3 regions of the Cedecea davisae genome follow, and region 1 is predicted to be linked to each of the others. Evidence: predicted binding sites of a transcription regulator. Region 1 holds the regulator's gene; each other region holds the start of a gene.

Evidence for each region. Region 1 encodes CRP, which controls carbon source genes, mostly activating them, when cyclic AMP is high. Its sites were predicted from a motif close to ATGTGANNNNNNTCACAT; they were not measured.
Region 2: serC (3-phosphoserine/phosphohydroxythreonine transaminase) is a predicted target of CRP. The motif match lies at 2,245-2,262, and genes of this name have one in related genera.
Region 3: ACG1VR_RS07355 (ABC-F family ATPase) is a predicted target of CRP. The motif match lies at 1,685-1,702, and genes of this name have one in related genera.

Annotation. Positions count from the first base shown of each region.
Region 1 covers NZ_CP172054.1:228,741-232,730, reverse strand. Annotated here, with positions in the region: gene ACG1VR_RS01455 (hydrolase) at 1-200, shown strand, start outside; gene ACG1VR_RS01450 (YheU family protein) at 202-420, shown strand; gene ACG1VR_RS01445 (phosphoribulokinase) at 511-1,380, shown strand; gene ACG1VR_RS01440 (OsmC family protein) at 1,419-1,823, opposite strand; gene crp (cAMP-activated global transcriptional regulator CRP) at 2,138-2,770, shown strand; gene ACG1VR_RS01430 (YccS/YhfK family putative transporter) at 2,833-3,990, shown strand, end outside.
Region 2 covers NZ_CP172054.1:3,289,717-3,293,706, forward strand. Annotated here, with positions in the region: gene aroA (3-phosphoshikimate 1-carboxyvinyltransferase) at 1-982, opposite strand, end outside; gene serC (3-phosphoserine/phosphohydroxythreonine transaminase) at 1,060-2,145, opposite strand; gene ycaO (30S ribosomal protein S12 methylthiotransferase accessory factor YcaO) at 2,453-3,990, shown strand, end outside.
Region 3 covers NZ_CP172054.1:1,459,182-1,463,171, reverse strand. Annotated here, with positions in the region: gene ACG1VR_RS07355 (ABC-F family ATPase) at 51-1,646, opposite strand; gene ldtB (L,D-transpeptidase) at 1,885-2,805, shown strand; gene ACG1VR_RS07345 (CidA/LrgA family protein) at 2,983-3,384, shown strand; gene ACG1VR_RS07340 (CidB/LrgB family autolysis modulator) at 3,381-3,990, shown strand, end outside.

The DNA of each region.
Region 1 (3,990 bases):
CCCTCATTATTCACGCGAAGGACGATCCCTTTATGGATCATCACGTCATCCCCGACCGCGAGTCGCTACCGGCAAACATCCAATACCAGCTCACCACCTACGGCGGCCACGTTGGCTTTGTCGGCGGCACGCTGCTGCGCCCGCAAATGTGGCTGGAACAGCGTATTCCCGACTGGCTAACCCGCTACCTGGACAACTGAAATGATTCTTCCCTGGCAAGAGCTGGACCCGGAAACTCTCGATAATCTGATCGAATCTTTTGTATTACGCGAAGGCACGGATTATGGTGAGCAGGAGCGATCGCTGACGCAAAAAGTCGCCGACGTGAAGCGTCAATTGCAGAGCGGCGAAGCCGTGCTGGTCTGGTCTGAACTCCATGAAACGGTCAATATTATGCCGCGCGGCCAGCTTCGGGGCTAACTGCGACTCTCTGGGGTAATCTATACTTTCCAAAAAGTATAACTATCAGATGCAGGCTCCCTTTCTGATTACCCATGGAGTTGTAGCCCTATGTCAGCCAAACACCCGGTTATTGCGGTAACAGGTTCCAGCGGTGCCGGAACCACCACCACCAGCCTCGCCTTTCGTAAGATATTCCAGCAGCTCGGCCTGCGCGCTGCGGAACTGGAAGGCGACAGCTTTCATCGCTATACCCGCCCTGAAATGGATATGGCGATCCGCAAAGCCCGTGATTCAGGCCGCCATATCAGCTACTTCGGGCCAGAAGCCAACGACTTTGGGCTGCTGGAGCAAACCTTTATCGAATACGGCCAGAGCGGCAAAGGCCAATCCCGTAAATACCTGCATACCTACGACGAAGCCGTGCCGTGGAATCAGGTGCCGGGAACGTTTACCCCGTGGCAGCCGCTGCCGGAGCCAACCGATGTGCTGTTTTATGAAGGGCTACACGGCGGGGTTGTTACGCCGCAACACAGCGTGGCCGATTGCGTAGATTTGCTGGTTGGCGTGGTGCCTATCGTCAACCTGGAGTGGATCCAAAAGCTGGTGCGGGACACCGGCGAACGCGGGCATTCACGCGAGGCGGTGATGGACTCGGTTGTGCGCTCGATGGAAGACTACATCAACTTCATTACGCCGCAATTCTCCCGCACACACATTAACTTCCAGCGCGTGCCCACGGTGGATACCTCAAATCCCTTTGCCGCCCGCGCGATCCCTTCTCTCGATGAAAGCTTCGTGGTCATCCACTTCCGCGGGCTCGACGATATCGACTTCCCGTATTTACTGGCAATGTTGCAGGGATCGTTTATTTCCCACATCAACACGCTGGTGGTGCCGGGAGGGAAAATGGGGCTGGCGATGGAGTTGATTATGGCGCCGCTGGTAGAGAAATTGGCGCAGGGCAGGAAGATAGCTTAATCCGACATGGGCGGTGCCGACACCGCCCATCCCGAATATTACCCTTCGATCACTTCATAGCTGTGGCTTATCTCTGCCGCTTTCTCCAGCATCAGCGTGACCGAGCAGTATTTCTCTGCCGTCAGCTCGACGGCACGAGCGACCGCGCTGTCTTTCAGGTCTTTGCCGGTAACCACAAAGTGCAGGTTGATATGCGTGAACAGGCGCGGCGCTTCTTCACGGCGCTCGGACGTCAGCTTCACTTCGCAGTCGGTCACCGCGTGGCGGCCTTTTTGCAAAATAGAAACCACGTCAATCGAGCTACAGCCCCCGGCGGCCATCAGCAGCATTTCCATCGGGCTTGGTGCTTTATCTCCGGAGTTACCGTCCATCAAAACCTGGTGGCCGGAAGCGGATTCACCGAGGAAGGTCATGCCTTCCACCCATTTAACTCGTGCCTGCATTTGCGTACTCCCAGTTGAGAAAAATTTCTTTCAGATTACGCGCCTGGGCCAAAACTGGCAACGTAAGGCGATCCAGGTCATGCTGAAACGAGACAATACAAGACACTTACCAAAAGCTATGCTAAAACAATCCGGATGCTGCTGCGGGACAGAGACGTTGATGCACGTAAGCAGAGGAAACGACTAATTACAGGCCGCAGGATTGACCTGCTCGCCAGCTCCCAGGGCTTGGGAAAATTTCACGATTGCAACGCCAGACAAGAGGTTCCGAGTCTTGTCTTTGGTAGCCAGTTTACAACAGAGGATAACCGCGCATGGTGCTTGGCAAACCGCAAACAGACCCGACTCTCGAATGGTTCTTGTCTCATTGCCACATTCATAAGTATCCGTCGAAGAGCACGCTGATTCACCAGGGTGAAAAGGCGGAGACGCTGTACTACATCGTCAAGGGCTCCGTAGCTGTTCTGATTAAAGATGAAGAAGGCAAGGAGATGATCCTTTCTTATCTGAATCAGGGTGATTTCATTGGTGAATTAGGGCTGTTCGAAGAAGGTCAGGAGCGTAGCGCCTGGGTTCGAGCCAAATCGGCCTGCGAAGTAGCTGAAATTTCTTATAAAAAATTCCGTCAGCTGATTCAGGTTAACCCGGATATCCTGATGCGTCTCTCATCCCAGATGGCTCGCCGTCTGCAGGTAACTTCCGAGAAAGTCGGCAACCTCGCCTTCCTCGACGTAACCGGCCGTATCGCACAGACGCTGCTCAACCTGGCTAAACAGCCGGACGCGATGACCCACCCGGACGGTATGCAGATCAAAATCACCCGTCAGGAAATTGGCCAGATCGTGGGCTGCTCCCGCGAAACCGTTGGCCGTATTCTGAAAATGCTGGAAGATCAAAACCTCATCTCCGCACACGGGAAAACGATTGTCGTCTACGGCACTCGTTAATCAGTGCAAAAAAAGGCGTGTCGCTTCGGTAACACGCCTTTTTTGTCTCTACAATTCAGGCTATGTGGAAAAGATTAATTTACCATCCCGAGGTTAACTACGCCCTGCGGCAAACGCTGGTGCTGTGCCTTCCCGTCGCCGTCGGTCTGGTACTCGGCAGCCTGCAAAACGGCCTGCTGTTCTCATTAGTTCCCGCCTGCTGCAACATCGCCGGGCTGGACACACCCCACAAACGCTTCTTTAAACGCCTGATTATCGGCGGTAGTCTGTTTGCCGTCAGCAGCCTGATAATGCAGCTTCTGCTGCTCTACACCAGCGTACCGCTGCCGGCGATACTCATCGTCATGGCCCTGCTGCTGGGCGTAACGGCGGAGATAAGTTCGCTGCACGCCCGCCTGCTGCCCGCCTCGCTGATTGCCGCCATTTTCACGCTTAGCATGGCCGGGAATATGCCCATCTGGAAGCCGATGTTGCTGTATATCTCCGGCACCATCTGGTACGGCGCATTCAACTGGTTCTGGTTCAGGATGTGGCGCGAGCAGCCGCTGCGGGAGTCGCTGAGCCTGCTCTACCGGCAGTTGGCGGATTACTGCGAGGCGAAATACAGCATGCTGACCCAGCACACCGATCCGGAAAAGGCGCTGCCGCCTTTGCTGGTTCGCCAGCAAAAAGCCGTGGATCTGATAACCACCTGTTACCAGCAGCTCCACATGCTGTCGGCCAATCAGCAGAACGGCTATAAGCGGCTGCTGCGTGCCTTTCAGGTCGCGCTCGATTTACAGGAGCATATTTCGGTTAGCCTGCATCAGCCGGAAGAGGTTCAAAAGCTGGTGGAGCAAAGCCACGCCGAGGCCGTTATCCGCTGGAATGCACAAACTATTGCCGCCCGCCTGCGGGTACTGGCGGATGACATCCTTTATCACCGCTATCCCACGCGCTTCACCATGGAAAAACAGATAGACGCCCTGGAAAAGATTGCGCGCCAGAACCCTGATAACCCGGTCGGGCAGTTTTGCCACTATCACTTCAGCCGCATTGCCCGGGTGCTGAAAACCCAGCGCCCGCTCTACGTCCGGGATTTGATGGAGGACAGGGAGCGCCGCCTGCCGTTCTTCCCGGCGCTCAGGAATTACCTCTCGTTCAAATCCTCCGCGCTGCGCAGCTCCGCCCGCCTCGGCGTAATGCTGACTATCGCCAGCCTGCTCGGCTCGTTTTTACAT
Region 2 (3,990 bases), 1.9 Mb from region 1:
TGCCTTTGGCGAACAGCGCGGCGGTTGCGATAGTCATCGCCGCATCCGGGATATGGTTCATGTCCATATCGATAGCGTTCAATTCCCCACGCTCACAGCTGATGAAATCATCGCCCCAGGTCACTTTCGCGCCCATTTTCTCCAGCACGTCGGCGAAGCGAATATCGCCCTGAACGCTGTTGCGGCCAATCCCGGTCACTTTCACCGTACCGCCTTTAATCGCCCCGGCGGCGAGGAAGTAAGAGGCAGAAGAGGCATCGCCTTCCACCAGATAGGCCCCCGGAGACTGGTACTGCTGCGCGCCACGAATAATAAAGCTGCGGTAGTCGCGGTTTTCCACCTCAACGCCGAAGGTTTTCATTAAATGAAGGGTGATATCGATATAGGGTTTGGAAACCAGCTCGCCTTTGATGGTGATTTCGGTGTCATTTGCCGCCAGCGGCGCGGTCATCAGCAGCGCGGTCAGGAACTGGCTGGAAACGCTGCCGTCCACTTCAACCTTGCCGCCGCTGAAGCCGCCGCGCAGGCGCAGAGGCGGGTAGTTTTCCTGCTCCAGATAATCAATCTGCGCCCCGCCCTGGCGCAGAGCGTCAACCAGGTGACCAATCGGGCGCTCTTTCATGCGCGGCTCGCCGGTGAGCACAATGTTGTTGCTCCCGAGGCACAACGCGGCCGCCAGCGGGCGCATAGCCGTTCCGGCATTGCCTAAAAACAGTTCAAGCTCGCCCTTCGCATGCAGCGGCCCGGCCACGCCGGTGACTTCACAACGAGTACGATCCGCAGAAAGCGTATAGCTTACGCCCAGCGCTTTCAGGGCATTAAGCATATGGCGGACATCATCGCTATCCAGCAGGTTGCTCAGAACCGTGGTGCCTTTCGCCAGCGCGGCAAGCAGCAGCGCACGGTTAGACACGCTTTTGGAGCCGGGCAGATTGATGGTGCCGTCGACCAGCGCGATGGGTTGTAACGTCAGGGATTCCAGCATGGGGAAAATACTCTCAACTCAAACAGAATAAAAACCCCGCAGGCAAGCTGCGGGGCAAAGTGCTATGGCAACAATTAACCGTGACGGCGCTCGAAGTCCACCATAAAGTCGGTCAGCGCTTTCACGCCGTCGAGCGGCATCGCGTTATAGATGGAGGCACGCATGCCGCCCACTACGCGGTGGCCTTTCAGGGAGTGCAGGCCTGCGGCAAATGACTCTTCGAGGAACACTTTATCCAGCGCGCTATCCGCCAGCTGGAATGGAATGTTCATGCGGGAGCGGTTAGAGGCCGCCACGTCATTGCGGTAGAAATCGCTGTTATCAATCACGCCGTACAGCAGCTCGGCTTTCGCCTGATTGATACGGTCCATGGCCGCAACGCCGCCCTGCTCTTTGAGCCACTTAAAGACCAGGCCAGCAAGATACCATGCGAAGGTCGGCGGCGTGTTGAACATCGAATCGTTATCGTTAAGGACGGTGTAGTCCAGAATCGATGGGCAAGCTTTGTGTGCTTTGCCCAGTAAATCTTCACGCACCACAACCAGCGTAAGGCCAGCCGGGCCGATGTTTTTCTGCGCACCGGCATAAATCACGCCAAAGCGGCTAACGTCCAGAGGACGAGAAAGAATGGTGGAAGAGAAGTCCGCCGCCACTACGGTATCGCCAAAGTCAGGCGTTTCATCAATTGAGATGCCGTCGATGGTTTCGTTCGGGCAGTAATGCAGGAAAGCGCTGTTGTCGGAAACCTGCCATTCGCTCATCGGTTTGATGGCACGTTTGCCATCGACGGTAATTTTCACGTCGTGGGCAATTGGCTGGCAGTATTTCTTCGCTTCTTTAATCGCGCTGTTAGCCCAGTAGCCGCCGTCGATATAGTCAGCGCTGGTTTTATCGCCGAGGATATTCAGCGGCACGCCAGCAAACTGACCGCGGCCGCCGCCGTGGCAGAATAAAACTTTATAGTTGGAGGGGATTTGCAGCAGATCGCGAAAATCTTTTTCTGCCTCTTCGGCAACCTGAATAAACTCTTTACCACGGTGGCTAATTTCCATTACGGAAGTGCCAAGCCCGTGCCAGTCGCACAGTTCCTGTTGTGCACGACGAAGAACCTCAGCCGGTAGCATCGCCGGACCAGAACTAAAATTGTATACCTGTGTCATTTCCCCTCACCACGCCTCGAGCAATAAGTTTTTATTACATTATCGGTTTTATCATTCAGCGGCGCAGTGTTGCAACGGTTAATCCGGTGCCGGGGGCTAATGTGCGCAAAATCACACAACACAATCTTCCGGCGGCAGAAAAAATTGCCCGATATCCGGCGGTCAGGCCAAAAAACTCTAAGCTCACCGGGTTACAGCAATGCCGCAGAGCCTGTTATGCTAGCGTCGCCTGCACCGGGCGGATGATAGCGTCCCTCCGGTAAAACCCGTATCATTGCGCGTTTTGCGTACCATTAAAGTGAACCCCATGACCCAGACTTTTATCCCCGGCAAAGATGCCGCCCTGGAAGACTCCATCGCTCGCTTCCAGACCAAGCTGACCGACCTCGGCTTTAATATCGAAGAAGCCTCCTGGCTTAACCCGGTGCCGAACGTGTGGTCGGTGCATATTCGCGATAAAGACAGCGCGCTTTGCTTCACCAATGGCAAGGGCGCAACAAAAAAAGCGGCGCTGGCTTCCGCGTTGGGTGAATATTTTGAACGTCTGTCCACTAACTACTTCTTTGCCGACTTCTGGCTGGGCGACACTATCGCGAATGGCCCGTTTGTTCATTATCCAAATGAGAAGTGGTTCCCAATCCCGGAAGATGAACAATTGCCGGAAGGGATCCTCGATGCCCGCCTGCGCGCCTTCTACGATCCGGAAAACGAATTAACCGCCGGGATGCTTATTGATCTACAGTCAGGAAACGAAGAGCGCGGTATCTGCGCCCTGCCGTTTACCCGTCAGTCCGACCAGCAGACCGTTTATATTCCGATGAACATCATCGGCAACCTGTACGTTTCTAACGGCATGTCCGCCGGGAACACCGCCAACGAAGCGCGCGTTCAGGGCCTGTCCGAAGTGTTCGAACGCCATATTAAAAACCGCATTATTGCCGAGAGCATCAGCCTGCCGGAGATCCCGCAGGAAGTGCTGGCTCGCTACCCTGGCGTAGTTGAGTCGATTAAAACGCTCGAAGCGGAAGGTTTCCCAATCTTCGCCTACGACGGTTCTCTGGGCGGCAAATATCCGGTTATCTGCGTGGTGCTGTTCAACCCGGCGAACGGCACCTGCTTCGCCTCGTTTGGCGCACACCCGGACTTCGGCGTCGCGCTTGAGCGTACCGTAACCGAGCTGCTGCAGGGCCGTGGTCTGAAAGACCTGGACGTTTTCACCCCGCCAACCTTCGACGACGAAGAAGTGGCCGAGCACGCTAACCTGGAAACTCACTTCATCGACTCCAGCGGCCTGATCTCCTGGGATATGTTCAAGCAGGATGCCGATTATCCGTTTGCCGACTGGAGCTTCTCCGGCACCACGGAAGAAGAGTTCGCCACCCTGATGGCTATCTTTAAATCAGAAGACCAGGAAGTGTATATCGCTGACTACGAGCATCTGGACGTGTACGCCTGCCGTATTATCGTTCCGGGCATGTCCGACATCTACCCTGCGGACGACCTGCTGCTGGCCAACAACAGCATGGGCAGCCACCTGCGCGAAACGATCCTGGCGCTGCCGGACAGCGAGTGGGAACAGCAGGATTACCTGGACCTTATCTCCCAGCTTGATGACGAAGGCCATGACGACTTCACCCGCGTACGCGAGCTGCTGGGCCTGGCGACCGGGAAAGATAACGGCTGGTACACGCTGCGCATCGGCGAGCTGAAAGCGATGCTGGCGCTGGCGGGCGGCGACCTGGAGCAGGCGCTTATCTGGACCGAATGGACCATGGAGTTTAACGCTTCGCTGTTCAGCCCGGCGCGCGCCAACTACTACCGCTGCCTGCAAACCCTGCTGCTGCT
Region 3 (3,990 bases), 1.2 Mb from region 1:
CGATCTGTCCCCTCTCCCTTTTCAGGGAGAGGGTTCGGGTGAGGGAAAAATTACCCGTCGATCCCTTTACTGCGCAGGTAATCTTCGTAGCCGCCGGTGAAGTCAATCACGCGTTCTGGCGTAATTTCCAGCACGCGAGTCGCCAGGGAGCTAACGAATTCACGGTCGTGGGATACGAAGATAAGCGTCCCCTGGTACATCTCCAGCGCCATGTTCAGCGACTCGATGGATTCCATATCCAGGTGGTTTGTCGGTTCGTCCATGATCAGGATGTTTGGTTTTTCCATCATCAACTTGCCGAACAGCATACGGCCCTTCTCACCACCGGACAGCACTTTGGCCGGCTTTTTGATGTCGTCCTGGCTGAACAGCAGGCGACCAAGGATGCTGCGCACCGCCTGCTCGTCATCGCCTTCCTGCTTCCACTGGCTCATCCAGTCGAACACGGTGAGATCGTTTTCGAACTCGTATTCGTGATCCTGAGCGTAGTAGCCGATTTGAGCGTTTTCAGACCATTTAACGCCGCCGGATTCCGGAGTAAGTTCGCCTACCAGGGTTTTCAGCAGCGTGGTTTTACCGATGCCGTTAGCGCCCAGGATTGCCAGCTTCTCGCCGACTTCCAGCAGCAGGTTAACGCCTTTAAACAGCGGGCCGCTTTCAAAGCCTTTGGTCAGGGCTTCCACTTCCAGCGCGTTACGGAACAGTTTCTTGTCCTGCTCGAAGCGAATGAACGGGTTCTGGCGGCTTGAGGCTTTCACTTCGTCCAGCTTGATTTTATCAATCTGGCGGGCGCGAGAGGTTGCCTGACGAGATTTAGAAGCGTTGGCGCTGAAGCGGCTGACGAAAGATTGCAGGTCGGCAATCTGCGCTTTTTTCTTGGCGTTGTCAGACAGCAGGCGCTCGCGAGCCTGGGTGGCCGCGGTCATGTATTCGTCGTAGTTGCCCGGGTAAACGCGCAGCTCGCCGTAGTCCAAGTCGGCCATGTGGGTGCAGACCATATTCAGGAAGTGACGGTCGTGCGAAATAATAATCATCGTGCTGTTACGTTCGTTAAGCACGGTTTCCAGCCAGCGAATGGTATCGATGTCCAGGTTGTTCGTTGGTTCGTCGAGCAGCAGGATGTCCGGGTTAGAGAACAGCGCCTGCGCCAGCAGTACGCGCAGCTTCCAGCCCGGGGCCACTTCGCTCATCGGGCCGTAATGCTGTTCCAGCGGAATGCCCACGCCGAGCAGCAGTTCACCGGCGCGCGCTTCTGCGGTGTAGCCGTCCATCTCGCCGTATTTCACTTCGAGGTCGGCAACTTTGTAACCGTCTTCTTCGCTCATTTCCGGCAGAGCATAAATGCGGTCACGCTCCTGCTTCACTTCCCACAGCTCGCCGTGGCCCATGATAACGGTGTCAAGCACGGTAAATTTTTCGAAGGCGAACTGATCCTGACGCAGCTTACCGATGCGCTCGTTCGGGTCGAGAGAAACGTTGCCCAGAGTCGGCTCAAGGTCTCCGCCGAGGATTTTCATGAAAGTGGATTTGCCGCTACCGTTAGCGCCGATCAGGCCATAACGGTTGCCGCCGCCAAATTTAACGGAGATATTTTCGAACAGCGGTTTGCTGCCAAACTGCATGGTAACGTTGCTGGATACAAGCACTGGTATGTCCTGGAGAAATAAGTTGTCGAGATTTTGGAATGTGATTTCGGCCACATTATGCCATAACTATGATAAAGGGTCGCCCCGCATCTTAACCGTACAATAGTTAAGCAATGTGAAAAAAATGTGATTTCATCCACATCTGATTTCCCAGATGAAGGTAATGCACATATAATGCGCGGCTAAATCGTCCATGAACACTCACTAGCTGGCCCGTCTGGCATAACACTCGCACAACATGAATATGAAATTACGCTCGCTTTTACTGGCTTTTGTGGCTGTCGCGTCTTTCTGTAAAACAGCCTCCGCAGTGACCTATCCATTGCCGACTAACGGCAGCCGTGTGGTTGGTCAAAATCAGGTTATCACTATTCCGGAAGGCAGCACCGCGCCGCTGGAAGAGTATGCCGCGCAGTACCAGATGGGGCTTTCCAACATGCTGGAAGCTAACCCGGGTATTGACCCGTATCTGCCGAAAGCGGGTACGATTTTGAATATTCCTCAGCAATTGATCCTACCGGACACCGTGCACGAAGGGATTGTTATTAACAGCGCCGAAATGCGCCTCTACTATTACCCGAAAGGCACCAACACCGTTATCGTGCTGCCAATCGGTATCGGCCAGTTGGGTAAAGATACCCCGATTAACTGGACGACTAAGGTAGAGCGCAAGAAAAACGGCCCAACCTGGACGCCAACCGCCAAAATGCACGCTGAATACGCGGCAGCAGGCACTCCACTTCCGGCAGTGGTTCCGGCTGGCCCGGACAACCCAATGGGCCTGTACGCGCTGTACATCGGTAACCTGTACGCGATTCACGGCACCAATGCCAACTTCGGTATCGGCCTGCGCGTAAGCCACGGCTGCGTGCGTCTGCGTAACGAAGACATCAAGTTCCTGTTCGACAACGTGCCGGTTGGCACCCGCGTTCAGTTTATCGACGAACCGGTTAAAGCCACCACCGAGCCTGACGGCAGCCGCTACATCGAAGTTCACAACCCGCTGTCTACAACAGAAGCGCAGTTTAACTCCGGTGAAATCGTGCCAATCACTCTGACCAGCAGCGTACAGAAAGTCACCGCTCAGTCTGACGTGGATACCAGCGTGGTAGATCAGGCGATTCAGAACCGTTCCGGGATGCCGGTTCGTCTGAACTAATTTGCCTCACGATTGTTCGATAAGGCGGCCTCCGGGTCGCCTTTTTTTATTGCCGTAATAAAGAACAGCAAACCTTCACGCAGGGAATATTTGTTATGCTGATAATTCATGATGTGATGGATAGCACATATTTGGGTTTAATTGTATGATGAATGCGTTTCTTAAAGGGTAACCTCTATGCGTAACTCGTTCACGGTAATCTGGCAGTATCTTCGTTCTTTTGTCTTAATTTACTTATGCTTATATGCAGGCATTTTTGTCGCCTCGCTGCTGCCCATCGTCATTCCCGGCAGCATTATCGGCATGCTAATTCTGTTTGTGCTGCTGTCGCTGCAAATCCTACCGGCGAAATGGGTAAAACCCAGCTGCCACCTGATGATTCGCTATATGGCGCTGCTGTTTGTGCCCATCGGCGTGGGCGTTATGCAGTATTACGACGTGCTGAAGGCGCAGTTCGGTCCGGTGGTCATTTCCTGTTTAATCAGCACTCTGGTGGTGCTGGTGATTGTGAGCTGGAGTTCGCACCTGGTTCACGGCGAAAGAAAAGTGGTTGGCGAAAGCGAGGCAGATAACAAATGATGCATTATATATGGTGGTCCTTGCCGCTGACGCTTATCGTCTTCTTTGCCGCCCGCAAGCTTGCCGCCCGCGTGCAGTCTCCCCTGCTGAACCCGCTGCTGGTTTGTATGGTGGTGATTATTCCGCTGCTGCTGGTAACCGGCATTCCCTACGACCATTATTTTAAAGGCAGCGAGGTGCTTAACGACCTGCTACAGCCCGCCGTTGTGGCGCTCGCCTTTCCGCTTTATGAGCAAATCCACCAGATCCGCGCCCGCTGGAAATCAATTATTACCATCTGCTTTATCGGCAGCATGGTGGCGATGACCACAGGGACTTCAATCGCGCTGCTGATGGGCGCTTCGCCGGAAATCGCCGCTTCGGTGCTGCCTAAGTCAGTAACCACGCCAATTGCCATGGCCGTTGGCGGCGGCATCGGCGGTATTCCTGCGATTAGCGCAGTCTGCGTTATCTTCGTCGGCATTCTGGGTGCGGTGTTCGGCCACACGCTGCTGAACCTGATGCACATCAAGACTAAAGCTTCTCGCGGGCTGTCTATGGGGGCCGCTTCACATGCGCTGGGTACGGCTCGCTGCGCCGAACTCGACTTCCAGGAAGGCGCTTTTA